Linked DNA regions of Chlorogloeopsis sp. ULAP01. The main gene of each other region encodes a partner of the protein of the gene in region 2 in a complex. Links are inferred from orthologs where the notes say so. Each region holds a gene or a part of one and is shown on either strand. Other genes may lie near its edges.

What was found.
Region 1: the proteins of accB (region 2) and accC are in contact, whole or in part, in a solved structure (PDB 8UXZ), measured with the Escherichia coli proteins. The link is inferred for Chlorogloeopsis sp. ULAP01 from one-to-one orthologs.
Region 3: the proteins of accB (region 2) and accD are in contact, whole or in part, in a solved structure (PDB 8UXZ), measured with the Escherichia coli proteins. The link is inferred for Chlorogloeopsis sp. ULAP01 from one-to-one orthologs.

The regions. Positions count from the first base shown.
Region 1 is NZ_JAUDRH010000004.1:385,375-395,410, forward strand. What follows is about bases 3,601-6,599. They hold accC (acetyl-CoA carboxylase biotin carboxylase subunit), read right to left. Parts: upstream 5,773-6,599; coding sequence 4,429-5,772; downstream 3,601-4,428. Other genes in these bases: psbX (photosystem II reaction center X protein), read right to left, coding at 3,601-3,660; QUB80_RS10280 (YggT family protein), read left to right, coding at 4,038-4,331; QUB80_RS10290 (hypothetical protein), read left to right, coding at 6,149-6,280; QUB80_RS10300 (chorismate lyase), read left to right, coding at 6,586-6,599. Also shown: QUB80_RS10250 (succinate dehydrogenase/fumarate reductase iron-sulfur subunit), read left to right, coding at 1-912; QUB80_RS10255 (TolB family protein), read right to left, coding at 1,007-1,534; QUB80_RS10260 (TolB family protein), read right to left, coding at 1,719-2,282; QUB80_RS10265 (Ycf66 family protein), read right to left, coding at 2,329-3,249; QUB80_RS10270 (hypothetical protein), read right to left, coding at 3,363-3,533; more of psbX, read right to left, coding at 3,541-3,600; more of QUB80_RS10300, read left to right, coding at 6,600-7,197; QUB80_RS10305 (DUF3352 domain-containing protein), read left to right, coding at 8,342-10,036. UniProt on the Escherichia coli protein: This protein is a component of the acetyl coenzyme A carboxylase complex; first, biotin carboxylase catalyzes the carboxylation of the carrier protein and then the transcarboxylase transfers the carboxyl group to form malonyl-CoA.
Region 2 is NZ_JAUDRH010000002.1:460,306-470,049, forward strand. What follows is about bases 2,867-5,573. They hold accB (acetyl-CoA carboxylase biotin carboxyl carrier protein), read right to left. Parts: upstream 4,626-5,573; coding sequence 4,107-4,625; downstream 2,867-4,106. Other genes in these bases: QUB80_RS05655 (LmeA family phospholipid-binding protein), read left to right, coding at 2,867-2,954; QUB80_RS05660 (GerMN domain-containing protein), read left to right, coding at 3,021-3,620; QUB80_RS05665 (ArsR/SmtB family transcription factor), read right to left, coding at 3,691-4,038; efp (elongation factor P), read right to left, coding at 4,761-5,318. In the rest of the region: QUB80_RS05650 (proline--tRNA ligase), read left to right, coding at 268-2,082; more of QUB80_RS05655, read left to right, coding at 2,151-2,866; QUB80_RS05680 (hypothetical protein), read right to left, coding at 5,689-6,012; QUB80_RS05685 (salt stress protein, Slr1339 family), read right to left, coding at 6,135-6,539; QUB80_RS05690 (hypothetical protein), read left to right, coding at 6,598-6,807; QUB80_RS05695 (vWA domain-containing protein), read right to left, coding at 6,816-7,421; QUB80_RS05700 (vWA domain-containing protein), read right to left, coding at 7,484-8,089; QUB80_RS05705 (phosphodiester glycosidase family protein), read right to left, coding at 8,305-9,207; QUB80_RS05710 (GxxExxY protein), read right to left, coding at 9,405-9,744. UniProt on the Escherichia coli protein: This protein is a component of the acetyl coenzyme A carboxylase complex; first, biotin carboxylase catalyzes the carboxylation of the carrier protein and then the transcarboxylase transfers the carboxyl group to form malonyl-CoA.
Region 3 is NZ_JAUDRH010000003.1:528,898-538,764, forward strand. What follows is about bases 2,883-5,712. They hold accD (acetyl-CoA carboxylase, carboxyltransferase subunit beta), read right to left. Parts: upstream 4,863-5,712; coding sequence 3,903-4,862; downstream 2,883-3,902. Other genes in these bases: QUB80_RS08575 (MFS transporter), read left to right, coding at 2,883-3,779; QUB80_RS08585 (prepilin peptidase), read right to left, coding at 5,496-5,712. Also shown: QUB80_RS08565 (carbohydrate ABC transporter permease), read right to left, coding at 1-393; QUB80_RS08570 (ABC transporter substrate-binding protein), read right to left, coding at 656-1,930; more of QUB80_RS08575, read left to right, coding at 2,280-2,882; more of QUB80_RS08585, read right to left, coding at 5,713-6,389; QUB80_RS08590 (hypothetical protein), read right to left, coding at 6,472-6,732; leuB (3-isopropylmalate dehydrogenase), read right to left, coding at 6,822-7,907; QUB80_RS08600 (hypothetical protein), read right to left, coding at 8,033-8,269; QUB80_RS08605 (hypothetical protein), read right to left, coding at 8,383-8,631; QUB80_RS08615 (hypothetical protein), read right to left, coding at 9,194-9,385; imidazole glycerol phosphate synthase subunit HisF, read right to left, coding at 9,485-9,867.

The DNA.
Region 1 (10,036 bases), on a different replicon or contig from region 2:
TGCCTGAATCAGATTAAGTGGGAACAAGATGGAACATTAGCGTTTCGTAAAAATTGTCGTAATACAATTTGTGGTAGCTGCGCTATGCGAATCAATGGGCGTTCAGCTTTAGCTTGTAAGGAAAATGTTGGTAGTGAAATTGCCAGAGTACAACAGCTAGCAGAACTAAAAAATAGCGCAAATAATATTCCAGAAATCATAATTGCTCCACTTGGCAATATGCCCGTGATCAAAGATTTAGTAGTAGATATGAGCAATTTTTGGAGCAATTTAGAAGCGATCACTCCTTATGTAAGTACTGCTGCCCGCCAAGTACCAGAAAGAGAATTTCTACAAACATCAGAAGAGCGATCGCGCCTGGATCAAACTGGTAATTGTATTATGTGTGGAGCTTGCTTCTCTGAGTGTAATGCCTTTGAAGTCAATCCTGATTTTGTTGGCCCTCATGCTCTGGCCAAAGCTTATCGAATGGTCGAAGATTCCCGCGACAGCGAAACAGAAAATCGCTTAGAAAAATATAACGAAGGAACAAAAGGAGTTTGGGGTTGTACACGTTGCTTATACTGCAACTCAGTTTGTCCAATGGATGTAGCTCCGCTTGATCAAATCACCAAAATTAAACAAGTAATTCTTGATCATAAACAAAAAAGCGACAGCCGTTCTATTCGCCATCGCAAAGTTTTAATAGAACTAGTCAAAGAAGGTGGCTGGATTGATGAACGGCAATTTGGTTTACAAGTGGTTGGGAACTATTTTAGAGATTTAAGAGGATTGCTTGGTATTGTACCCCTTGGTTTGCGAATGCTAGCTAGGCGCAAATTCCCTTTGTCATTTGAACCTTCAGAAGGCACAGGGCAAGTGCGATCGCTAATCGAAGCTGTGCAAAAAGAGGAAGTAGGGATTAGGGATTAGGGACTGGAAGATAGGGAAGATGGGGAAGAATTTACTCCGATCGCTTCTTCACCTCCCTCACCTCCCTCTACTCTTTGTCCCCGCGTCTCCTATCTCACCGTGGGTCTTGAGGTATATTTAATGGTTGCCCTGAAGTTTTATAGACTAAAATATCCCATTGCCCATTGTTACTGTACTCAAAAGCAATTCTGCTGCCATCAGCGCTGATTGTGGGATTGCGAACTTCTGCTTGTAGATTGGTAGTTAAATTACGTGATTGTCTTGTTTCTCGGTCGTACAGGAAAATAGCTGTTCGCCCCTGACGAGAAGCAGCAAAAACAATATAACGACCATTGTCTGAAATACTGGGATGAGAGGCGATCGCATCAAAAGAATTTAAACCAGGTAAATCAATTAAACTGCGAGTCACCATATCAAACATATAGACATCTTGGCTGCCTCGTCGGTCAGAAGTAAAAACAATAAATCTTCCAGAAACTTGCGGCGTTAATTCTGAAGCAGTACTGTTAAGACTTCTTCCTCCAGGATCAAAAGGATAGCTCAAAAGACGGGGATAGCCACCACAGCCATTTAATAAAGTTGTTAGTGTAAGTATAGGTAGAAAAATATAGCATTTGGTCATTAGTCATTAGTAATTGGTCATTTGTTAGTGGTGAGGCAGCACTGCAAAGAGAAGTCGGTAGACGCTTCTGCGGCTTTCCGCAGGCTAGGGCGGCTTCAAGGTAGAGTACCCGGAGGGTTAGTGGTTAGGTTAGTTGTTTATTACTCCCCTTGTCTCTGTGTCTCCACCTCCCCGTGTCCTCTTGCTACTGCGGAGGTGGAGTTATAGTTGCACCATTAGGAATGTCTAACTCAATATTTGGGCCTCGATCTAGTACTTCAGTATCCCACTGACCGCGACTAGCGGATTCAAAGACTACATAGCGCCCATTGGGACTGATATTAGGATTTCTAATCCAACCGCGATATGTAGGAGTAAGGATTTGTGATTGCTGTATGGCGCGATCGTAAAGCGCCACCACTGGTCTACCTTGATCGCTAGTAATATAAGTTATGTAACGTCCGTTGTAGCTAAGGCTTGGGCTTTCAGCGATTGTCTCCGGACGATTTAAACGTGGTGTACGCACAAAAGACTGCTGCTGCAAATCGTACAGCAGTATCTGGTGAGCGCCATTTCGATTAGATACAAATGCCAAAAGCCGCCCGTTTCCACTCAAAGTCGGTTGTGCTTCAGTGTAGCGACTATTAACAGAAGTGGGGCCAATAGGAATATTATCGGAGCTACAAGAGATTAGTAAACCTGTCAATCCAAAAATGAGACTCCAATTAAGTGGTCTTTGGAGCCAAAATCTAGGTGTAATTTTTTTCACCTCACCTGTTTTCTGTTACCTTTTTGTAACTTCCTCCCTAGTTTATTTAAACATCATCAAAATTTACCGAATTATCTGGTTCTTCTTCTGAATTTTTTACTGGTTTATATTCTACATAGTCAGTAGATATAACATCGTCGTCAGTCCGCTCTGGTTGCGGTTCTGAGCTGCTCGATGGGCGACGTCTTCTCGGTGGTCTGGACGTATTATCTACAATATCCTCAGCGCGACTTTCTGGACGGAAAGAGCCGTTATTACTACGCCGAGGAGTTCTTCTTTCTTCGCTAGTTGGGGTATCCCAATCATCAACTTTTCTGCTGGAAGCACCCCAATCATCTTCAATTTTTTCAGGAGTGCGCTTTGTCGGACGCGTAGTACCACGTCTGCGCTGTCTATCTGTCAATTCTGGTCTTTCACTTACATTCCGGCGCTCTGGGCGACGGGGAGATTCTTCTTCATAAAATTCTTCGCGAGAAGAACGATTTTCTCTACTACCTGGAATGCGGGGACGAGGTTGCTCCTCCTCATACTCGTCATCGTAAGGTAGTGGGTCATAATCATAGTCCACCTGAGCCTTATAGGGGGATCTTTTTTCATAGTTATAACGAGGGCTAACCTCCCGCTCATCATCCACAATTGGGGTATTGCGCTTGGCTTGCTGAGTCGCGATTCCACGCAGGCGAATACTTTCGACAGCAAAAAAGACTGTTGAGCCAACTAGAAGCAACTGACCAAATTGGAGAATTGGGTCTAAACGCCAGCCCTGGAAAATAAGAATAAAGCCGCAGAGCAAGCCTACAGCTGCAAAAAAGATATCCTGATCTCGTGATAGTTCTGGACGTACAGTACGGAGAAAATAAAGTGCTGCTCCAGCCACAGCTAAGAATATTCCCAGGATACTGGCTGAGTTTGCTCCAAAATTTACTTGAGCCAGAACACTGGCTGAGTTCAGCCAAAAAGTTATCATTGTTCTTTTCCCAATATCAAATCTATGTTATCCAGTCAGAATTTAAATCTCTACTCTAACAAGACATAAATATATTGTAGAGACGCGAAACTCATAGTAGCGCCGTGCAGACGTTATATCCGCCCGTGCGACTGCGATCGCGTCTCTACATTATTACCCAAAGCTAAAAAGCCATTATCTGCTGATTTGGTCTGATTAACCTTGAGAAAGATAAATTGCAAAATGTCAGCAATTATGCAATTAACTGATTTGCAAGTAGTTTTGAGAGTCAATTTGACTCTCATGAGATGATTAAGAACGCTGGATTTTATCTCTTTGGCTAATCAAAATCAACCCAACAGTAGCAGGGATAACGACAATTAAAGTACCCCAAAGCAAGCTCCAAAGAAAATTTGCTAAAGAAGGCGTCATAGTTCTCAACCTTTTTTTACAGTCTTCATACTAATTTTAATGGTCTATCACACTGTTAGAGTACAACCATACATCTGTTGTATTTGTAGTTGACTCATTTGGTGTGTTAGCGTCAAATCGCAATTATGCTATTTGCATTGAATTGATTTTACTACGGGAAATTGATTCTCCCATGAACTTGCGATTTCTAAATTTTGGTCACTAAGCTTGCTTACTGCCTTCACAAATTAGATAATTGACAGTCAGTACACTCAAATTCTTTCACCCTAAGGGTTGGAACATTTAGTTAAAATAATATTGGAATAGCTTTACAAAGCTTAAATATTTCGGCTCTCCCCAGGTTTTTATTTTTCATAAAGAGTGAGAAGCAATAGACAATGATCGGTGTTAACCTTACTGCTTGGATTCTCGGTCTCGGCTTGGGACTGATGACACTTTTGTTTATTTTCCGCATAGTTCTAACTTGGTATCCCCAAGCCGATCTAAATCGTTTTCCTTTGAATTTAGTGGCTTGGCCTACGGAACCTTTTTTGGTACCAATGCGGAAGTTGATCCCACCTTTAGGGGGAGTAGACATTACACCGATTATTTGGGTTGGTATCTTCAGTTTAATTAGGGAAATTCTCCTTGGTCAGCAAGGACTGTTGACTATGATGTCTAGGGTAAATTAGGGATGAGTTAGTGGTTAGTACAGACGCGATTAATCGCGTCTGTACTTTAGTGCTTAGGGTTATTATCCCCATCTCCCCAGTCCCCTAGACCCTCACCCTAGCTTTGAAGTTCTTGCACGAAATTAGTATAGATATTACCCTGTAGAAATTGTGGGTTTTCCATAATTTTTTGATGGAATCCGATGGTGGTGGGTAGTCCTGTAATTGCACATTCGCGCAGTGCTCGTTTCATGCGCGTAATGGCTGTAGAACGGTCTGGCCCCCAAACTATTAACTTACCAATGAGAGAATCATAATATGGAGGAATCTGATAATCAGTATAAACATGGGAGTCAATTCTCACTCCAGGGCCTCCAGGCGGTAGATAACCACTTATCCTTCCAGGAGAAGGGCGAAAGTCATGATCGGGATCTTCGGCATTGATTCGGCATTCGATCGCATGTCCTCTTAAAACCACTTTATCCTGAGTCAGCTTTAGTCTTTCTCCTTGAGCAACACGGATTTGTTCAACAACCAAGTCTACTCCAGTAATCATTTCGGTTACTGGATGCTCAACTTGAATCCGCGTATTCATTTCCATAAAGTAAAAATTTCCAGATTTATCTAGGAGAAACTCAATTGTTCCGGCTCCCGTATAGTTGATGAACTGAGCTGCTTTTACTGCTGCTTGTCCCATCTTTTCTCGTAAGTCTAAGTCTAGGGCGGGGCTGGGTGCTTCTTCTAGCAGCTTTTGGTTGCGGCGCTGAATTGAGCAATCTCGTTCACCCAGGTGGATAACATTGCCATAGTTATCCGCCAAAACTTGAAATTCTATGTGACGGGGACGTTCGATAAATTTTTCTAGATATACTCCAGAGTTACCAAATGCTGCTCCTGCTTCGCCAGCAGCTGCTTGAAAACATTTCACAAATTCGTTTTCCGATCGCACTAAGCGCATACCCCGACCACCGCCACCAGCTGTAGCCTTAATCATGACAGGGTAACCAATTTTTTTGGCGATCGCTAATCCTTCTTTTTCTGACTCCAGCAACCCTTCACTTCCCGGTACTGTTGGTACTCCTGCCTTTTGCATCGTTTCTTTGGCTGTTGATTTATCACCCATCAACCGGATTGCTTCCGGAGAAGGGCCGATAAAAGCAATGTGATGATCGGCACAAATTTCTGCAAATCGAGCATTTTCTGCTAAAAAACCATAGCCGGGATGAATAGCACTGGCATTACGAGTTAAGGCGGCAGCAATAATATTGGGAATATTCAAATAACTTTTACTACTGGCAGGATCGCCAATGCAAACCGCTTCATCAGCAAGTTGGACGTGGAGCGCATTACGGTCAACGGTTGAGTGTACCGCGACAGTCGCAATTCCCATTTCTTCACAAGCCCGGAGAATGCGAAGCGCGATTTCTCCCCGATTAGCAATTAATATCTTGTCAAACTTCATCTTCTAGCTTCGATATCAGTTTAGTAAATTGACATTTTCTCCCGGCAATTTAGAAACAACGCTCTCGCCTGATTTCACATTATGACAGGAGATGACCAAGTCCAAACCATTGACTTCACTGCTTTTACGGGTTTCACTAGCTTACCAATGCTTAGTGCTGGTATTTCCCGCTCCAGACGATTAAGGCGCACTGTGCATCCACAGTGTACCTAACTTCTGTGTTGCATCTATGTAGTTCTGGCTGTACCCCTTTTTAAGAACACTTCGATTTAATATCACTTCGATACAATTTTGTTGTCAGTTAGACATAAATTATGTGAGAGTTTTGTGCATATGGATGGTTGATTTTGTAAAAGGGACTAGGGACTGGGTACTCGTGACTGGGAATTGGGTGGAAAGCGGAAAAATTATGGAAGGGGCTTTAAACCCCTCCCAAATTTTGCAACCTCCCCCAGTACCCAGTACCCAGTACCCAGTACCGGGAGCGGCGTTCCTCCCCCACCTTTAGGTGGGCGAGCGGTGGGGGACTCCTCGCCGTTACCTGTTGAAATATCTAAGTATTACTCCACTATAGATATTTTTTTGTGCTATATTTGATATTCAGCAAAACCTTGCGGATGTGGCGGAATTGGTATACGCGCACGTTTGAGGGGCGTGTGGCTTTGCCTTGCGAGTTCGAGTCTCGCCATCCGCATTTAAAATTTCCAGTCAAGAGTCGAAATTTTCCTTATTTGCCTATATAGCCTTATTTCATTATTGGGTGTGTGGGTTTTTTGTGCTTTGATAGAAATAAGTGAAGATTTGTAAAGGAAATTGACTGCTACTTTTGCACAAACAAACAACTTAACGTTGCCTACGGGTTGGCACCGCCTAACTCCCATCTGGCAAGGAGGGGAGGAAGTTATTCAACAAGGTTTGCCACACGCTCAATTAGCTCCGGCTTGGCAATTGCTACTTTTAGGCGATGGTTCCCCAACGAGACACTTACAATTGCTCACGAGTGAGCCAACAGAAGTGGATGTTATTGATATGTCATTGATTGGCATGGATTTGGATGGTGCTCCTGAGTTGATTAAAGCCGTGCCAGGGCCAAGACTACGGCGACAAGTCTGGCTGCGTACTGCCTCTGGTCAAAGATTGGCTTATGCTACCTCATGGTGGGAGGCTTCCCATGTAGATGAGTATTTACAAAATCGTTCATTGCCTATTTGGGCTAGTCTAGCTCGTCTACGTACAGAGCTATATCGAGATATCCAAGGTCTTTATTATGGTTATTCGGATGGATTGGAGTCTGGTTTCGATGAAAAAGGCCCATTTTGGGGACGCCATTATTTGTTTTGGCATCATGGACAGCCCTTGACTTTAATTTATGAAGTCTTTTCGCCTTATTTAACAAAATATTTGGGATCGACACAGTCAGCTTGAATAGTTGACTTCTAATTCCAGTCAAATTAAATCAAAATTTGAGCACAAAGGTAACTACGGTTGAGCGATCGCTATTCTAAAGATTCGCTGAGATTACTGTTGACTATCTGTGTTTACTTCTTGTTGCATTTATTAACACAAGTTTGAAGTAAAAATTGTTATTAAATAATCAAACCTATATAGCTGTTGGAGCCAGGTTAAACATATGAGTTGTTACGATTACTCATTGCGGCATAATTTAAGTAGCCGTCATGAAATGCGTACACTAAAAGGGTACCAGGTATTAGGGATTGGGTACTGGGGTACAGGGTACTGGTAATTGGGTATCGGGGATTAGGTATTGCTCCTGGTGCTCCTAGTCCCTAGTCCCTATTGATTTCTTCTGCCATCTGACTTGAAAGAGCAGGGGGAGCAGGGGAATCTGGGGAAGCTGGGTGAGAAAAGCACTTTCATGCAAGGCTTGTGAAATTTTTTCATCTGGACTGCCTACTTATTGATATACCGCTAGCCAATGAAACGCTTACGGCGGGTGTATCTATACGTATCTACTGTGGTGCCTCTGATATCTCTTTTTTCAAGCCAGCCATTCACACCCGGTTTGGACACAAACCTTGCTATAAAAATACCTCTTCCATGTTCCCCAACTCTGTTAAGAGTTCCTATTTTCAGGCTAGTAATTTCTTATACTAATAGAGTATTATTTTATTTTTGCGTTTGAAAAAATAATCAAGTTTTACCAATAGTGATATTCAATACAATTTAGCAAGATTAATATTTTCTAGTTGTCCATCAACTTGTAGATATTAAATTAGATCATATTTAATATTGATGGCATGATTAATAAACTTTCACAAGTTGGAGAAATGATCTCGAAAATGCTAACGAATAAGTATATTTAAAGGATTTACAACAGAAATTAAAATTTAGTAAGCTTTAGCCGAAATTTGGATAGTTAACCATGAGGATTAGCTTTCATAAAACGTGTCAAGCTTAGAAAACAATGGTAACTTATTACCGAAGTATTATTAACTTCTAGAGCCAATAAATAATTTAGTATGATTCACACCCCAGACGGGGGAAACTTTTTGGTTTGCTTTGGCAACAAAGCAACTAACAAATTCGCTATGATGAGGTATTTGTTTCAATGGCGCTGCCCGTCCTATCTGTTTCGTCGATGAAGAAGAAAAAGAAACCATCTCTGGTACTCACACTCTCATCAGCTGGGTTATTAATTGGTGGTGGTGTGGCAGCATACTGGCTGTTAGCTCAGGGGCAACTATTTTCCAGAAATTTACCAGTGGGTGCAAATATAATCCCCCAAGATGCTTTATTTGCGGTTTCTCTGACTACTGATCCTGCTCAATGGCAGCAATTGCGGGAGTTTGGCACACAAGAAACTCAAGCCGAACTAGATCGATATCTAGTGCAGTTGCGCGATCGCTTTATCAATAGTAAAGGTTATGACTTTCAAAAAGATATCAAACCATGGGTTGGCGAGCAAGTAACGATTGCAATCATGGCTCCACAAGCAAGTAAACCCACTCTCAAACCCATAGCTACAAATGGAAGTATTGCTAATCAGCAGTCGTTAGTAGTGGTGCTGCCAATCAAAAATCAACAAAAAGCTCAGAGCATTTTAGCACAACCGAAAACACTCAAAGGAGGAGAATGGAGCGAGCGCACTTACGAAGGTATTGCCATCAAAGAAAAGAACTCAACATCTGGAGAAAATTTATCAGCAGCAGTAATCAATGGGCGTTTTCTGGTGCTTGCTGACGATTCTAAAACTATAGAACAAGCAATTCAAGCATATAAAAATAGAACATCCCTAGCTACAAGTGCAGGTTTTACGGATAACTTTCCCAAAATTGCTAGCTCTCAACCTTTTGCTCAATATTATGTGAATGTACCCTACTCTGCTAAGATTGCTGCCGCATCTGGTAACCGTCATTTACCCGCCCAAGTTTTAGCACAACTGCAAAATAACCAAGGTTTAGCAGGAACAGTTAGTCTGGATTCACAAGGAATACGTGTTAAGGGTGTTTCGTGGTTAAACCCTAATAGTCAGCGCGTATTAGCAGTTGAAAACAAAGCTGGGAATATGCAAAATCGCGTGCCATCTGAAACCTTGATGATGCTTTCTGGTGGTAACTTGCAACGTTTTTGGGCAGACTACGTTTCAACATCCCAAGGAAATCCGCTCTCGCCCATCGCACCCGAACAGTTACGCGGAGGCGTGAAATCTCTTGTGAATCTCGATTTAGAACGAGATTTATTGAGCTGGATGAGTGGAGAGTTTTCTGTTTCGGTAATTCCCAATACTCCCAACAGTTCATCAGACGATTTTCGTGCTTCTTTGCTGTTTATGGTACAAGCACGCGATCGCGCTCGTGCAGAAACTTCCTTAAAGCAGCTCGATGAAGTCATGAAAACTCAATACCAATTCCAGATTCAACAGGCAACAGTTGCTGGTAAGCCTATTGTTAACTGGATTGGGCCTTTAGGTACCTTAACTGCTACTCACGGTTGGTTAGATGGAGATGTTGCTTTCTTGGCATTGGGCGCTCCCATCAGCGATCGAATTATCCCAAAACCTAACAATGCATTAGCTAGTAATCTTTTATTCCAAGCAACAGTTCCCTTAGAAAAAAATCCTAAAAATAGCCAGTTTTTCTTGGATGTGGAACGTACCGCCAAAAATTTTCCGTTACCAACTCTGTTGCCAAATCAACAAGCATGGTTAAAAGCAACACGCTCGATTGGCATAACAACTACAATCGAGGATAGTCGTACTAATCGTTACGAAATTATTTTAGGACTCAAAAAAACTGGAAAACCA
Region 2 (9,744 bases):
GGCAGAGGGCAGGAGGCAGAAGGAAGAGGATTTGATTTGTTTGTTTCATTTGTAGCGGGTGGTACACCGCTGGTGCGGCTGCCCTCAAAAGGATGAAGGAAACAGTAGTCGAGAGTCAGAATATTCTGAATTCTGTAGACGCCCTCCGGGCGGCTTCCCGTAGGGTATTCTGGATTTTAAGTTTTTATTGATACCTATTTCATACTTCAACCTTCATATAGACTTTAACTGAGTTCGAGATTAGCGAAACTGGAAAGGGGACAAACGATGCGACTGTCACAAATGTTATTTGTTACGCTCCGGGATGATCCTGCTGATGCAGAAATTCCCAGTCATAAATTATTACTCCGCGCAGGTTATATTCGTCGCATCGGTAGTGGTATATATGCTTATCTCCCGCTGATGTGGCGGGTATTGCAAAAAGTCTCCCAAATAGTAAGGGAAGAGATGAATGCTACGGGCGCGCAAGAGTGTCTCTTACCCCAATTACAACCTGCCGAGCTATGGCGTGAATCTGGCAGATGGGATACTTACACTCAAGCAGAAGGTATCATGTTTGCCCTTGTAGATCGGCGCGAGCAAGAATTAGCATTGGGGCCAACTCACGAGGAAGTAATCACAACGATCGCTCGTGATCTGATCCGCTCTTACCGTCAGCTACCACTACATCTGTATCAAATTCAAACTAAGTTCCGCGATGAAATTCGTCCCCGCTTTGGATTGATGCGCGGACGAGAATTTATCATGAAGGATGGCTACTCGTTCCACGAAGACGAAGAAAGCCTAAAAAAAACTTATCAGGATATGTACCAAGCCTACAGTAATATGCTGCGGCGCTCTGGTTTGGCTTTTCGTGCTGTAGAAGCAGATTCTGGTGCTATTGGTGGTTCTGGTTCTACAGAATTTATGGTGTTGGCGGAAGCTGGTGAAGATGAAGTTCTCTACACCGAAGATGGACAATATGCAGCCAATGTGGAAAAAGCTGTGTCTTTAACGGCGGATGCTGAACCCTCAACGTTTACAAGTTATGAAAAACGGGAAACTCCGGGAACAGAGACAATTGAAAAACTCTGTGCTTTCTTGAAGTGTTCTCCGACTCAAATAGTTAAGAATGTTCTCTACCAGGCACTTTATGATCATGCCACTACGGTTTTGGTATTGGTGAGTATCCGAGGGGATCAGGAAGTTAATGAAGTCAAGTTACAGAATGAATTGACAAAGTTGGCTTCCCAATACGGTGCGAAGACAGTTTTGAAGTTAGCAGTGCCAGATGTAGATACGCAGAAGAAATGGGCGGCTAAACCCTTGCCTTTAGGTTATATTGCCCCTGATGTTGCAGATGATTATATTCAGTCTGCCAAGGATATTGCGCCTAAGTTTTTGCGCTTGGTAGATAAAACTGCAACTGATTTAAAGAACTTTGTGACAGGCTCAAATGAATCTGGTTATCACGTAGTTGGTGCTAACTGGGGCGAGCAATTTAAACTACCAGATGATATCGTAGATGTGCGTAAAGCTAGACCAGGCGATCGCGCAATCCACAATCCAGAACAAACTTTAAAAAGCGCTCGCGGCATTGAAGTTGGTCACATTTTCCAATTAGGGACAGAATATTCCCAAGTAATGGCAGCAAATTATACCAACGAACAGGGTGAAGAAAAACCGCTAGTCATGGGTTGTTATGGTGTGGGAGTTTCCCGACTGGCACAAGCAGCAGTAGAGCAATCCTACGATAAAGATGGAATTATTTGGCCTGTTGCGATCGCGCCTTATCATGCTATTGTGACAATTCCAAATATTAACGACGCTCAACAAGTAGAAATTGCCGAAAAACTTTACACAGAATTAAATCAAGCCAGAATTGAAACTCTACTCGATGACCGCAATGAACGAGCGGGAGTTAAATTTAAAGATGCTGACTTAATCGGCATACCTTACAGGATTGTCACTGGGAGAGCGATCGCTAATGGCAAAGTCGAAGTAGTTGAACGCGCTACCCATAATTCTCAAGAAATTCCAATTACAGAAGTAGTGTCTACTATTAAGCAATGGATTATCCAAGCAATAGAGGCTAAAAATTAAAGAAAGGCAGGGCAGGAGGCAGCCTCACCATCTGCCTCCTGCCTTCTTAACTCTAATTCCCAAAACGTATGGAATTGCTGACAATCCTCGTATCAGGCTTGCTGGGTTTAATAGTTCCTTTGGGGCTGGTAATTGACAGCACTGCTGAAAATGTTATCCGTTCACAACTAGCTACAGTAGAACAACTACAAGTGCGAGTTGATAATGCTCCTACCCATCAATTACTACAAGGTAAAGTAGAAAGTATACGAATTGCAGGACGTTCTTTGCAATTAAAACAACAGAATATCCGCATTGCTGTTTTAGAATTGGAAACTGATGAAATTGAATTAGATCCAAGTAGTTTTAGGCAAAAACTACCTAAAATTAAACGACCTTTACAAGCTGGTGTGCGTTTAGTTTTAAATCAAGAAGACATCAACAAACTTTTACAGTCACCGGAATTTCTGAGCCGACTACAGAAGTTTAATATAGGAGGTTCTTCAGAATCTGATTCATCCCCAGTCTACAATTTTATCAATCCCAGGGTAGAAATTTTAGCCAATAATCGTCTGATTTTCCAAGTAGAATTACAGGAGGAAAACCAGGAAAAAAAGCTAGCCATTAAGGTGGAATCAGGATTGAGTGTAGTTACTGGGAGCCAGTTTCAACTGATTAACCCAGTTGTGTTAGTTGATGGAGAGGAATTTCCGCCTCAATTTTTGAATAATGTTGTTAATAACATTAATCAAAGATTGGATCTACGTAACTTGGAAGGTGACGGACTCCAGGTACGGATTCTAAAATTAGATATGAAGCCAAAAAAATTAGAGATTGCGGCGTTTTTAAGGATTGAGCCATCTTCTAAGTTCTTGGAAACTCGCCGTTCGTGAGTGCCGTCGTTAGCTAGACTTCTCCTCTATAAATACTATATAAGAGCCTTAAGGAAGGTTGTTAATATGAATCAACAACAAGGATCTAACCGTATTTCCTCAGGTTTAATAGCTGTTATCTCAGCAACGATTGTGGCAGTAGGAGGAGGTGTAGCTTGGTTCGTCTCGTCTAATAATCCATCGACAGTACCATCTCAACAACCAAATACGCCAACTCAATCTCTAGTCGGAAATGAAAAAACAGCCCAAATCTATTGGCTGCAAGATACTGGTGCGAGTTTTAAATTGGTTCCCCAGCAAATTCAAGTAGCAGCAAATCGCAACCAGCCCGATCGCTTTTTAGAAGCAGCATTTCAACGCTTGCTAGAAGGAACTGCACAGGGAAATAACTCTACCACTATACCACCAGGCACCAAATTGCTAGGTGTAGATGTAGAAAACGATAGTGTTCGCGTCAATTTATCTGAAGAATTTAGCAAAGGGGGTGGCAGCGCCTCTATGATGGGTCGCATAGGGCAAGTTGTTTACACCGCTACGAGTTTAAATCCAAATGCCAAGGTTTACATTGATGTCAATGGCAGACAGTTGGATGTTCTAGGTGGTGAAGGTGTGGAGTTAGAGCAGCCACTTACCCGTGAAAGTTTTGATCGAGACTATCAGCTTTAGTCACTAGTCCTCTGTCATTTGTCCTTGGTTTTTACACTAATGACTAATGACTAATGACTAATCTACTGACTTAGGGCTTGCCATTCAAGACGCGAAAATTACGGGCTTGTTGTTCTAACCTGGTGGCAAGGCGATCGCAAACTCGATTGCACAATTCAAAAATCATTTCATCTTCCACCCGATAGTAGGCACAGGTTCCCTCACTGCGGCGGCTGAGAATTCCCGCTTGCCACATTACCTTCAGGTGCTTTGATACATTTGCCTGAGACGTTTGGGTTGCCTCTACCAATTCTTGTACGCATTTTTCTTCATCCCGCAATAAATGTAACAACCGCAGGCGCATTGGCTCACTCAACAAGCCGAAATATTCAGCCACTTGTTGTACAACTTCTGTTGGTACAGGCAACGTTTGTTTCATCAGGATTGTCCCGGAACAAATGAACAGAAAAATTTTAACAATCGGATATTCCTTATATAGATTAATACTTAATCTGGATTAATTCGCATTAGAGGCTGACCATATTCTACAGGTTCGCCATTTTGAACGAGAATTTCAATGATTTGCCCGGATACTTCAGCTTCGATTTCATTCATCAGCTTCATAGCTTCAATGATGCACACTGTTTGTCCGCTACGGATGCGATCGCCTACTTCTACAAACGGTGCTTCACCAGGAGCAGAGGCACGGTAAAAAGTTCCCACCATCGGTGAAGTGACTTCTAGATATTTTTTTTGCTCAATCGGTGATGGGGCGGCTGACGGCGGTGTGCTTGTGCTGGTAGGTGGTTCGTAGGTACGACTTACTTCTGTGGTTGGAGGCGCTGTTGTTGAGGGTGCAATTGGCGAAACAGACGACAATCCTGTACTTACTCCAACACCTGTAGTGGCGATCGCAGCTTTACGTACTGTGATTTCAAAATCATCGCTTTTGAGCGTTACTTCTGTAATGTCAGTTTGTGCAATAGTCGTCAATAACTGACGAATTTCATTAAAGTCTAATGGCACAGCTTTTATAACCTCATAATTACAATACAGGTAGTAGATAAAATTATGGGCAGTGTTTAATATATTACACGGGGCAGGGAGTTAAATCCCCGTTAGCGATGGAAATCAGGATTTCCATCTTTGCTGAGTTACAACTTATTCCCTGCCCAAGTACGAATCGTTACGAGTATCAATGCGAATACGTTCTCCCTGGGTGATAAACAGAGGAACCATCACAATAGCACCAGTTTCTAGGGTTGCAGGTTTACTGCCTCCTGTTGCAGTATCGCCTTTGACGCCAGGATCTGTCTGTACTACTTCTAACACCACAGAGTTAGGCAGTTCTACTTCTAGTACTTGATCGCCCCAACGAACGACGTTAGCTTCCATACCTTCTTTAAGATATTTAACGCGATCGCCAATCTGGGCTGCACTCAATCTACCTTCTTCGTAGGTTTCCATATCCATAAAGACGTATTCATCACCCTCTTTATAGGTATGCTGCATCGTGCTTTTTTCTAGAGTAGCTTGCGGTACAGTTTCCCCGGCTCGGAACGTTCTTTCTACTACGCTCCCACTCTGAACATTTTTCAATTTTGTCCGCACAAAGGCGGAACCTTTGCCTGGCTTGACGTGGAGGAATTCCACTACCCGCCATACAGATCCATCTAAAACAATTGAGACACCAGGTCGAAAGTCGTTACTGGAGATCATGAAGCTTTAAAACTTTGGAAGACAATCGGCATTTATTGTACCCCTCAACAGGAGAAATTAATCATTAGTCATGATTTATTAGCCATTAATACTTAAAAGTTTTGGAGATGTGTTATTAAGTTCACGCTTCCTAAATTTGCGATCGGGCTTTTACTAACTTTCTGCGATCGCAAGCTGAATCCGAAAAGTTTCCATACCTCATCTGAAAATAAGCACTAGAGGCTAATGGTTAGGGAATAATTGCCACTCTGAAGAAAGCTATAGATTTTTGGATATAAAAATGCTATATCACTAACTGCGAATAAAAAAAACAGCAGCAATGATAATTAAGCCCAGAAGTACCAAGGGAACCCAGAGATTAGGGAGATCTTCAAAACTCATAAGCAAAAAATGAGGGATTAGGGATTAGGAAAGCTTGAAGAGGAGGAGCTAGTACGGTGGTGAACCAGCACTGCAAAGAGAAGTCGGAGCGGCTACTTACCCCACGGAAAGCCCAACTACGTCTGTCTAGGTGTCTACTGCCGTTAGCGTAAAGTTCTGCGGGCATGGCTGCGCTGATGGCGTAAGCGTGTCGCTTTGCGACTAACGGAACATCAAAAAGGGCAACACGAGCATATATGACTGGTGTAGACGAGTAGACGCAGAGCGGCGTATCCATTGGTAGCAATTCAGCGAAAGTAAGGGTTTCTGGCATAAAGGAGCGTAAGCGGGTTAAGTGCGTTATGGTGACTGGCGTCAACTAGCGTGGGTAGACAAGGGTAATCGTGATTCGTGATCCTTATCTCCGTGTCCTTCAGCCTTCTTTCCTGCTGCCTTTTACTGAATTAATTCGTTATCTTTCAGGTAGTCTATTGCTGCCTCTAATTTTGAGGAATATCTCTCGGCAAACCTTTCAAACCAGAGCCCTTCTGGCGAGAATGGATCTAATTTTGCTAACCAATCTTGAGCAAATTCTCTTAAAGCTTGCAATTGCTTTGCTTGAATTTGTTCTTGCTGAAACTTTTCCTGCTCTAGCTGTTGCTGTTTGCTTAACTCGTCAGCTTGCTCCCGTTCCTGAAAATCAGCTTTGACTTGTGCCAACAAATTATCTATCGAAGATGATGATTTTCGAGGCGATTGAGTGTACTGTGTGCTTGGAGATGGCTTTAAATGTTGCTGTTCGTGTTTACTTTCTTGATATTCAGCTTTCAGTTCAGCTAACAACTTATCAATTGAATCCATATTAAATCCTCAAAATTATTATAAATCCAATATTCCTCCTCAATTTGGTCAAGTGATAGTGACAATTGAAGTTCAAATTTTATTTGAAATTGAATTTATTAGGAGCCACACCACAGGCGGTGTACCATCTCAAATCCTCTTTACTTCTGCCACGCCACTTGACGCCAGTCGCACTCGACGCGGCGAACCTGCAAGGGCGCTTACGCTCCTTTATGGCGGGAAACCCGCCCAACGCAGTGGCTCCTCTGCCTTCTGCCTTGTTTCTTAAAAGAAAAGTTAATCATTAATTGCATTGAGTAATACTTCTGATAAACTCATGTCTTCCATATCTTCCATAGTTACGGTGTCACAAATATCAAATTTTGCACCAGCACCTTGTAGCTCATCGTCTAATACTTTCAAAAAGCGAGTAGCTTGTTGATCTGTACCAACTTGAATAAAAGAAATAGCTAACTCTTCATCACGCTCCATACGGCGAGAAGCTTCAATTATCACTTTCATGACTGCTTTACGGTCATCTGGCTCACCATCAGTAACGACTAATATAGTTTCACCATTTGGCTTAGTTTGACCAGCAGCTTTACGTTCAAAATAGCTATCAGTTGCATGTTTCAATACTCCAGCCAAATCTGTGCTACCAGCAGGATCATTTTCTTGGAAAATTTGTGAAACTTTACTTGATGTCACATTTTCATAGCGCTTGAATCTACCAGAGAAAACGTACACAGTAATCCCATCTGGATCTAATTGCTCACATTTACTTGCCAATGCAAAGGTTGATTCTTGAGATGTGATCCATCTGGTTCTACCACCTTTTTGATCTGGTGTTGCCATGCTGCCACTTTTATCGATAATTAGCGTATAATCACGATTTTCCAGCATTGATTATTTCTCCAATCAAGAGTCAAGAGTCAAGAGACAAAACCTTGAAAATCTGAAATAAATTAATCAGTTACCGCATTCATTAATATTTCTGAAAGGCTCATCTCTTCCATATCATCGAGAGTTACCGTATCGCAGATATCAAACTTTGCACCAACATTTTGCATTTGGTCATCTAAAGCTTTGAGAAACTTAGTTGCTTGAGAATCAGAACCTACTTGAATAAGTGAAATTCCCAATTCTTCATCACGTTCCATTTTTTGAGTTGCATTAATGATGACTTCAAATACTGCCTTGCGATCATCAGGTTCACCATCGGTAATTACTAAAATTGTTTCGCCATTTGGCTTAGTTTTACCAGCAGCTTTGCGTTGGAAGTAATTATTAGTAGCATCTTGCAGTACACCTGCCAAATTTGTTGTGCCAGCAGGATCATTTTCGCGAAATATTTGTTCTACTTTAGCTGAAGTTACATCATCGTAGCGTTTGAATCTACCAGAAAATACGTAGATAGTAATACCATCAGGGTCAAATTGTTCACATTTTCTTGCTAGGGCAAGAGTAGACTCTTGAGCAATCTCCCATCTACTTTTACCACCCACTTGGTCGGGAGTGGACATACTACCGCTTTTATCGATGATTAGAGTGTAGTCGCGATCGCTCATCATAATTTCCTTTAATTTTTACCCTGTGGTTCTAGTCTAAACTGTTGGTCAATACTAAGACAGCTGCCCAGAAGGGTTTGTAATAATGATTTAGCTAGCTCAATACAAATTACTTTTTCTATACAAGCAAAATTTTTATCAGGCAATAACTCAGTTGTCACAAAAGATACTGACTGTACCTTTGATATGCTGAGTTCTCTTCAACCCTTCTTGAAGCTTCACTTTCCCTTGTTTCCTCCATCCAGAGGATTAGCATAAAAACCCAAATGATTAGCAACTGGACGCTCGCGCATAGGTAATTTAGTATGTATTGGAGCATTTAACACTTTTGCTCCCTGCCTGGTTGCCATCACTAGCGTAGTCGAACCACCGCCATCTAGGTTGAGTGCTGTATATGCACCTAGATCCATAACAATATCAGTCAATTCGCTTATCTTTACTCCTTCACTGTAAAGGGGCTGTTTGCCATCAACGGTAATTAGCCAGAGTTTTTTACCTTCTTTATCTATAGCTACAGCCATACGCGGATAGGGTTTGTCATTGGAGTCTTGGAGAAACTTGACTTTCGGCTTACCGCGCTCAATCAAAATTTTACTACCTGCAATAGCTTGGATTGTATCCATGGGACACTTGCCACTATCGAAAATTTGGGCGCGGTTGCTTTGAGAAAAACACAAAACTCGCCAGCCACCCTCTGTTTTAGAATAGCGATATCCATTAGAGATAACTTCACCCAGAGGATGAGAAGGATCACCACTGCGAGGATAGTAATGCCAAGGAGCTTTTTCCTCAAAATGATGGAAGTAGCTACCATTAACTGCCAATTGGAGTTTAAATTCACGCAAAAATTCTGAAGTTGTGCTGGCGCTAGTTTCTCTATCACTGCCAAGTGGCATTCCGGGAGTAACCAAAGGTTTCACTCCTGGTACAGTTAAGTCAACACTGACAATATGGATAATTATGGGACGTGGTGTAAAACGCGCATAGCGCTTATAGACAATGCCACGAAACAATACTTGCTCCTTCTCAGTCTGGGGTGGGCGTAAGAAGTGCAATGAACTATATAGTATCAATGGTAACAATAGTAGGCTCGTACCAGCACTTAACAAATATTGTTTCATGGGTTGCAGGATGTGGGGTGTTTATTGACTTGGTTCATCACATTTTCCCCATTGTCTGGATCGCAGATTGATACGGATTACTAGATGACACGGATAAGAAAATAGGGTAGATAGTGAAGTAAATGAGTTATTGATGAGATTCTTTCTCTGCTGTGCAAGTTTTTTGGTGTTATTTTTTAACCTGTCTCATCAGTGTTCTACATTACAAGCCTTTTGAAAGTTAGGCTTTTGCTACCAAAGTTTATCAGTAATCCAACTTCTAATCTATAGGCTTTTAAATAGTTGAGGGCTTGGGCTAAGTGGACATCTTCTAGTTGAATGACAGCTTTTAGTTCTACAAGAATTTTGTTTTCAACTACAAAGTCGGCTCTACGTGTACCGATAGGTTTGGGTAAGTTTTTATAGTAAATATGTTGTTCTATTTCGCGGGCAAATTCTAGTTTTGCTTGACGCATCTCGTAGGCTAAGGCACGTTGGTAGATGACTTCTTGGAAGCCGTTACCTAAAAATTTATGGACTTCAAAGGAAGCTCCGATA
Region 3 (9,867 bases), on a different replicon or contig from region 2:
AGTAGGCAATCCTAAAAAAGCGAGAACATCATTGAGTAGCCCATTGGTGTTATAAATCCACATGAAAATCAGCGTGAGGACAGCAGAAGAAGTAACTGTAGGCAAAAAATAAAGGATGCGCCACCAGTTTTTGCCACGAATGCCAGAATTGAGAGTAACAGCCAGAACTAACGCCAAGACAGTCTGTGTTGGCACCACAATAGCAACGTATTGGGCTGTATTTTTGAGAGCAATCCACACCCGTTCATCTTCAAATAGGCGCGTGAAGTTGCGAAAACCAATGAATTCGTATTCAATACCGCCGAGAAGCTGCACTTTATGGAGAGAAAGGAAAACAGCCCAAATAATTGGTAAGACTACAAAAGTTCCTAAAACTAGAATCGCAGGCAACATGAACAAATACCCAGGCAAGTCTTCTTTTATCTTCCACCTGGCTTTTTGCTGTTGCCTTCTTAGCTGATACACAATCGTACACCTCCGCCTCATCCCATACCATTTGCTGTAGGGATGGATCTTGCATGATTATCTATGGTAATTGGTTGCTCTAATGAGAAACATCCATTGCCGTGGAAGAAGCGCGTTTTGGAACAAACAGCATCTGGTGAAGTGAACCTCCCCTTCTGCAAAATTTGGGAGAAAGGGGTTAATTACTTAATTACTCCATCGCCTTTATCAACTTATTCGCTTCTTGCTGCGCTCGCTGCATCGCCTGCTGTAGTGGTTGCTGCCCCAACAAAGCGCTGACAAACTGGTTATCAAAGCTGTTCATAATTGCTGCCGGATATTTACCTGCTTGCCACGGCATCGCATAGTCAACTCCTGCTAAAAATGGCGATCGCAACGGATCTTTGTCATAGCCTAATTTCTGTCCTATTGATTTGCGTGTGGGCAAAGCAAAGCCTGTTCCTGTCCACTTTTCCATGCCTTCTTTACCCGTAAGATAGGAAATTAACTGCCAAGCTTCGCTTTTGTGCTGTGATTGTTTGTTCATCACGTAGGCAACCGTAAAAACCATTGTGCCTTTTTTATTATTAATAGATGGTACTTCTGCGGTAGCAAACTCTAACTGGGGAAAAGTTTCTTTGAGGAATGGAATAGCCCAGTTACCCTCAATCACCATTGCCACTTTGCCTTGACCGAACATTTCACTACCTGAGTTAGTTCCAACGTCAGATTTTTGAGCAGAAGAACGTTCTTTTTGATACTGCTCTACTACTAATTGCAATCCTTTCAAACCAGCTGCAGAGGCAAAGGTTGCATAACCATTTTCGTCTACTAGTTGCCCACCAAAAGCTCCTATTTTGTAAGCTTGACGCGCTAACTCCGGAATTACTCCATAACCGTATTGGTCAATTCTACCGTCTTGATTTTTGTCTGTTGTCAATTGCTTGGAGTAGGTACGCAACTCATCCCAAGTTTTAGGGGGACTAGTCAAACCTACGGCGGTAAATGCTTTTTTGTTATAAAACAGTGTTAATGTGGAATAGTCTTTGGGTAAACCATAAATCTGGTGATCGTACTTAAAGCTATTAATTAAATTTTCTTCAAAGTCAGATAAGTCAAAATCGGAAGTAATATAAGCATCTAATGGTTCTAGGACATTCTGACTCATGAGGAAAGGAGCCTCAAGAGCATCCAAATAGAAGACATCAGGTGCGGCTTCGCCAACTAAGCGGGTTTTAATTACATCCATGTATTGGTCAGAGATAACCTCATACCTTACCTTGATACCTGGATGCTGTGCCTCAAAGTCTTTTAATACTTGTTTTAATAGTTTTTGCTCTATAGGATCTGAACCCCAACCACTCAGTTTGACGGTGACTGGGGCTGGTTTAGTGGCAGCTCTATGAGTTTGTATCTGCTGACAACTGATTGCCAACAGAGCAATCGCTACTGCCAGGAGTAAAAAGTTAAAAAAATTCTTTTTCATTACCGCAGAATGAAGACTTTTTCACCAAGTAATGGTTTGTTCTAGCTCTAGAATGATTTTTACAATAATTAAATTTTTATATAGAAATGCAAGGTAAAATAACGAAAAATTGCAAAATTATTCACATTCATAAGCGGAGAATATGTGTTCACAAACAACTTGATAGATGCTAAGTTTTACACCCATAGACCTAGCAAAACTATATAAATAAAAAACTTTTTCAGGCTAGTAGTTCGTATGTGGTAATAGACAGCCTTCTGGTTCCGTAAAATTCATTGCTAATTGCTGTTCTATTTTGTCCACAGGTAATTTTACAAACAATTTTGAATTACGCCCACCTGCTGAGTTCATGACTTCTGTTCAAGTTGAAACCGCTTCTCCTTTTGTGCCAGAAATTGCTGCGATCGCATCTGCCCCAACCACACTTTCTCCTGCTCCCATTGCCGAACTCAACCAAAAAGCTCCAAAAAATGGGATTCGCAATAGCTTGCGAGCTTCAACTGTTGATGGTGTATTTGCAGGCATCTTTACCATTACCACTAGCGGCATCTTACTGAGTAATTTTCTAGTTGAGTTGGATGCCAGCCCGATCGCCTTTGGGATGCTCTCTTCTATCCCTATGTTGGTGAATTTAATTCAGCCTTTGGGTGCTTACCTTTCGGAACGTTCTCATAGTCGCTGCCGCTATTCTCTCATGATTTATGGCCCCTCACGGCTACTATGGCTGATTCTAGTAGCGGGGATTGCAGCTTTCAGTTGGGGATTAATGAATTCTCAGCAGTTAGTAGTATTGACGCTTTTAATCGTTCTATTCAGCCATTTATGCGGAGGGCTGGGAAGCGCTTCGTGGTTGAGTTGGATGGCAATGCTAGTTCATCGGCGGTTGCGGGGACGGTATTTTGGTATCCGCAACAGTCTTGTTAGCCTCACGAATTTAATTTGCGTACCTTTAGCCGGGGTGGCAGTCTCCACGTGGCGTGGTGGCACTCTCCAAGGTTATGGAGTGGTGCTATTTATCGGAATTTTATCGGGAATTGCCAGCTTGGGATGTCAGTACTTTAAAGTGGATGTAAATCCCCAAGAGCAAAACACTTATTCTACAAAGATTTTTCCTGAAAAAGCAGTTGATTTAGATCCAAATAATTTAGATACCACAAGCGATTGCCAACCAACAATTGACAACCCAGTGCCTGAAATTAATCCTTGGCAAAATATTCTTAAAGACACTAACTTTTTAATATTTCTGCTTTACTTCAGTTTCTGGATGTTTGCTGTGAACCTTAGCGCCCCTTTCTTTAACCTCTATATGCTCGACACGCTTGATATAGATGTTAGTTGGGTGACACTCTACAGTAGCGTTCAGGCGGCAGCAAATATGTTAATGCTAATTGTGTGGGGTAAGCTAGCAGACAGAATCGGCAACCGTCTCATTCTCTTCTTTGTTGGTATCTTATTTGCGATCGCGCCCCTATTATGGTTAGGCATTAGCCATAATTCTCTCAGCTTGTGGTTTTGGCTGCCAATGTTACACATTTTCCTGGGCGGAACCGGAGCAGCAATTGATTTGTGCGGCAACACCATGCAATTAGAGGTTGCACCAGTCAAAAATCAATCTATATATTTTGCCACAATCGCCGCCGTTGCTGGTTTCTGTGGCGCTTTCGGTACAACTCTAGGTGGTTTGATCATCCAAAATACTTACTTCGGAGGTTTAGCGGGTTTATTTGCCCTTTCAACCATGTTCCGAATTCTTGCACTTTTACCTCTAATGTTTGTACAAGAAGCACGGGGACAATCTTTTCTTCAGACTTTTCAAGGATTGCGGCAAGTTCGCAAAAAGTTAGCTTGAAGTTAGGGGAGCCAGCGCCGTGCGGAGACTCCGCTCTGTTAAGGTGCCTGGCGTGCTAGGGGCTAGAAACTAGGAGCTAAGAAGACGCGGAGAGAGAATTCCCCGTGTCCCCGTGTTCTCTTCCTACTCAGCAGCAGTAGAACTTAGACTCATAGTCTTTTCCCACAAAACCATGTTATTAGTTGTGGTAACTGTGGAGGGCTGATGTAAGGCTATCAATTGTGCCAGAGTTTGCTTCAATTCTGTCCGAGGCACAATCTCATCTACAAAGCCGTGTTGGAGCAAATCTTCAGCAGTTTGGAAATCATCTGGCAGTTTTTCTCTTAAAGTTTGCTCAATGACTCGCCTACCCGCAAAACCAATAGTGGCTTTGGGTTCTGCCAAAATGATATCGCCTAACATTGCAAAACTAGCAGTAACGCCGCCTGTAGTCGGATTGGTTAATACAGGAATGTACAATAGCCGTGCTTCTTGATGGCGTTGTAGAGCTGCGGAGATTTTTGCCATCTGCATCAGCGAGAGCATTCCTTCTTGCATCCTGGCTCCGCCAGAGGTACAAACTATCACCACAGGATACCGTCGCTGAGTAGCTTGTTCAATTAAGCGGGTGAGCTTTTCTCCCACGACGGAACCCATGCTACCACCCATAAATCGGAAGTCCATCACGCCCAGGGCAATAGGCAAACCATTAATTTCACCCAAACCTGTTTTTACGGCGTCTACTAAGCCAAGTTTTTCTTGCGTTTCCCGGAGACGATCGCTATAGGCTTTGCGATCGCGAAATCCCAAAGGATCGGCAGGGCGTAAATGCTCATCCATCGCTCTCCACGTACCAGGATCGATGAGTTGGCGGATACGTTCATCACTATCAACTCGATTATGATGTTCGCATTCCGTGCATACCATTAAATTGGTTTTCAGGTCTTTAGTATATGTTAAGACACCACACTGAGGACATTTATGCCACAGCCCATCAGCAATTTCACGCTCTTGACGTTCGAGGCTGATAGCACCAGATTTACGTCGATTGGCAAACCAATCAAATAAAGACTTTAAACCACGTGTTTCTTCGTTATTCGCCATTTGTTTTTTATGCAAGTGAATAGTATGTCAAACGTAGGTTAATGTAATTGGCGGTCAAATTTTTCTTCTAACCGATTCAGACCTTATTTTGCATCTTTGGTTGCCAGCTTAACGAAAATACGTAAACCAATTCAAGTCCGTTGTTCTGATTCTAGGGAAATTAATAGCAGCAACGCAGGCAATATATCCTTGAAAAGTAGTTGCAAAGCTGCTGGCATAACAGCCCCAAAATAGAACTTCACCCCCCAATCAATAAATTACTTGTTGTTGTGTCATTAGTTGCGCTCGGCAGGTTGTGTCGAGTCAGAAGCGATCGCTGCATCAGTTCCACTTGCCAGTATGCTCTCGTTATTTCAGAGGGTAATCCAAGTCACAAGATTATGTTAACAGAAGTTTAATGACATAAGAGGTAATGAAACTTACAGTTGTATGTTGTTTGCAAAGGAAGAGAGGAAGACGCAAGAACGTGGAGAGTGGGGAATTAGGCTTGAGGATTAGGAATTTCTCTTTCCCAGGCTGGCAGCCCAGGAAAGCATTGATTGAGATCACGAGGCGGAGCCTCCCAGTTTCCATCACCATGCAGAGTATGGTAATGAGAAATTTTTTGTTCCCTGATTCCCTGTCCCCTATTTATCAACTCCCATGAAAAAATAATTGCAGATAGGTAGACAAAATTGCCTCGCCACCAAACACAACAATTAAGGCTCCTGAAGCAAGGAAAGGGCCAAAAGGCATCTTTTGTCCCCATTTTTGAGGCAGTGTTGGGCGGGGATTTTGACTGGTAATTTGATGCGACTGTCTTGAGATTGAAGCGTGAGCGCCATGCCGCGATAAGAAAATTGCACCACCACCCACCAATGCTCCCAAAAAACAAGCCACAAAAGCAGCTAAGAGCAAATGCTTCCAACCTAACCATGCTCCCATCATTGCTGCTAGTTTCGCGTCGCCTCCACCCATTGCTGTTTTACCAAAGACAATAGAACCAACAGTGGCGATCGCATTAAACAGCCATAATCCCAGCACAGCTCCTGATATTGCTGTCATTGAGTGATTTGCCCATCCCACCCATCTAGTTTCTGACAGAAAACCAACTATCATCTGAAATGCTATCCCCAGTACTAACCCTGACTGAGTCAGTGGATTGGGTAAGGTCATGGTATCCAAATCAATTAGCGATAAGGTGAGTAACCAGCTACAAAAAACCCAATAGCCAAGTGTCAATGGCGATACATGAAACATCCAAAAAATCAGCAAAAATAAACATCCTGTCACCGCTTCTACCACTGGGTAACGCAGAGAAATCTTACTTCGACAATAGCGACAGCGTCCCTTTAACCACAACCAGCCTAAAACTGGTACATTGTCGTAAGCTTGGAGTTGATTTAGGCAATGTGGACAGCGAGAAGGGGGAAACAGAATCGACAAACCAGCAGGCAGTCGATAAACAACAACATTGATAAAGCTGCCAATAGACGCACCTAAGGCAAACACGATCACATTCGCCAATGTGACTATCAAAAGATCCATATATCGTCTTTAGTCATTTGTCCTTGGTCTTTTATACTTGCTCATTCCTCGTTTGTACAAACCAAAGACTATTAACTATTGACTAATACATATACGATTCAATTTGATTCAAAGGCACAAAACATTCTTCAGGCAAGAGGACAGGTTGATTTGTAAAAATCACCTTACCTCGGTGATTAACGCGATTAATTGCTACACCAGATGGTTGTCCAGCCACTTCGGGATGTACTTCACAGTATGTGTAGTAAATTTGTCCAGCAGATCGGATCAGCGCGGGGTCGATCAGGGGTGGCTGGTGCTTTGGGCTGGTAAAGTTTGCTTGTGGTTGTTTTACAGCGTACACTGCTTACTGAATGGCTTGCTAAGTTTTGTTTTTAGTTTATACGAAAGTTCCAACATATAGTTGCCAATATTGCCATTGCGATTAAAAAATTATTGTTCAAGCATTTGAATCAATGCTTTACCCATAGCTTGGCAACCTAAAAGCTTCATGCCAGGAGACATAATATCCCCAGTACGAACACCGCTTTCTAGAACCTGTAAAACTCCTTGTTCAATAAAATCTGCTGCTGCTGGTTGGTTTAAACTGTAGCGTAGCATCATTGCTGCACTCAAAACTTGTGCGAGAGGATTAGCTTTATCTTGTCCTGCAATATCGGGGGCAGAACCGTGAACAGGTTCAAAGACTCCCGCCCCAGATGCACCCAAACTAGCAGAAGGTAACATTCCAATACTACCAGTAAGCATGGCAGCAGCATCTGAGAGTATATCGCCAAACAGGTTACCCGTAACGATGGTATCAAACTGCTTGGGAGCGCGTAACAGTTGCATGGCGGCATTATCTACATACATATGAGTAACTTCCACATCTGGATATTCTGCCGCTAATTTCGTGATGCGATCGCGCCACAATTGAGATACTTCCAGAACATTAGCTTTATCTACCGAACATAGTTTTCCTCGACGTTTGCGTGCTGTTTCAAATGCCACCCTGCCAATGCGATCGATTTCAGATTCGGTGTAAGCCATTGTATTTACACCTCGTTTCTCACCAGTTTCTGTTTCAAAAATCCCCTTGGGTTTACCAAAGTAAATGCCGCCTGTGAGTTCGCGTACCACCATAATATCGACGCCTTCCACAACTTCTGGTTTTAAGCTGGAGGCATCAATTAACTGAGGTAAAATTTTCGCTGGACGCAAATTGGCAAATAATCCCAAACCCGCACGCAATCCGAGTAAGCCTGCTTCTGGACGTAAATGAGATGGTAAAGTATCCCACTTATAACCACCGATCGCCGCCAATAATATAGCATCGCTATTGCGACACATATCTAAAGTAGCAGTTGGCAGAGGTTCGCCTGTTGCGTCAATTGCCGCACCGCCGATTAATCCTTCTTGGAATTCAAAATCAATATCAAATTTTTTTCCTACAACCTTGAGCACATCTACCGACACAGCGATAATTTCAGGGCCAATGCCATCGCCAGGAAGTAGGGTTATGCGGTATTGCTGTGCCATAGTTTCGTTTTGACTGGATAAGTATTTAATCGTGCAAAAATCCTCGCAGATTAAATATCATATCGAGCAATTGCACCAATAGAGCTTTTAATTTCTTTTTCCAGTCACACAAAAAAAGCACCTGCTCAAACTGCAACAGCTTGCAATTCTAATGCACAAACTTGTGCATCCCGACGAGAAACAATCCGCAACTCATGGGGATAACGCGGGCGTGGATCGTCCACTAACCAGATTGGAGGCACCATCATGGCTTCATAGTAATCAATCTGATGTAAAACCCCTGGTTTGTCTTTGAGTTCTACTATCGTCCCCGGTGGATACTCAAACATTTCATTCCAATCGATTGCTGACTCGGTGTTCATCGCACTCAACTATTCCAATACCTCAAACGCTTTTCTTCTAATACAACCAACGATGGTTTGCGATCGCCCTAGCTGCGCCCTTGGAGCATCGCCTCAAGAACCAATTCTCTCAATCAACAATAGAACTGGCTTCTGTTGAGAACAACTTCACCATGATCCGGAACCCAGGCAACCCAAGTGTCTGGAGATTCCTGACAGAGCAACTTGGCTTCGTCAAAACCGTATTCACTGGGAGGCTGGAGCAACTTTACCCAGGCATCACGGTTGTAAGTGATGTGGCAAACCGGATTCCAGCCTGAAGCGATCGCTCCCTCTAGGATGGGTGTTGGTGAATAAGATGAATAGGTTGTTGGAAGAGACATACTCGAAAACTTGTGACTAAACTAAATAAATAAAATAATTTCTGTATTCATTTTTACAAAATTGCAGCATAATCGCTCAATTGTTCTAAATAAATTAACAAATCCTGACATAGTTGAATCTATACTGTTCAAAATTTCTCATTACCATGCTCTGCATGGTGATGAAAACAGGAGGCTCTGCCTCATGAAGAGGAGGCGGAGCCTCAATCAATGTTTTCCCAGTTGAAGCCTGAAAAAGAGAAAATAAACCTTCTGCCACGGCGCTCCTTGTTCGCCCGCAGGTGGCGAACCCGCGCCTCCTCAGCCATCTGCCTTCTTCAACAGATTCAAGTCACAAAGTTTACTCAAAAGTGTTTTGAAAATCTAATGGAGCTAAGCGGATTCGAACCGCTGGCCTCTGCAATGCCATTGCAGCGCTCTACCAACTGAGCTATAACCCCGCGTAGTGCGTTATATACATTAACTTAATATTTAGGTGCTTGTCAATGTGCTTTGCTGAGAAGCTTTATAAACAAAAGTTAAGTAATTAATAGGCTTTTTCTATTTATTAATAACTTACTTTTTAAGCGACTTTCAGTAAATAGCTCATACAATGACCCATTAAAAAGTAAACTACCATCATGGCTGCCGCAGCCGTTGCCACCAACAAACCTGCCAACATTAAAGAAAATTCCTTATTTTCGTAGGCTTTTTCCATTAGATGTAGCGACCAAGCCACTAGCGCTACATCAAAAACTAAAATAGGAATCAACATATTTCTTAATATTTTTTAATGCTTCTTAGCCAATATTAACACCGTTTTCGGGAACTGTGTTGAGTACTAGCAGTGTGTTCTAGTCAAGGATTGGCATTCTCAAGAGGGCATTCTGACAGGCACTCGATGATCGCGCAAATAATTCTTGATTTCCTCCACTGTTAATTGTCCATAATGTAAAAGTGAGGCAAGTAAAGCGGCTTCTGCTTTACCTTGTGTTAGTGCTGCATGGATATGTTGGCAATTACCTGCACCACCAGAGGCAATAACGGGAATCTGTACAGCCTCAGCGATAGTTTTTGTTAACTTAAGGTCATAACCGACTTGAGTGCCATCAGCATCCATACTAGTCACCAGCAATTCTCCTGCGCCTCGTTTTTCGACTTCTTGCGCCCACTTGATTGCGTCTATGCCTGTGTTTTCTCTTCCACCCCGTACATATACATCCCAACCAGGATTGTTAGGATCTTTTCTGGATCTAG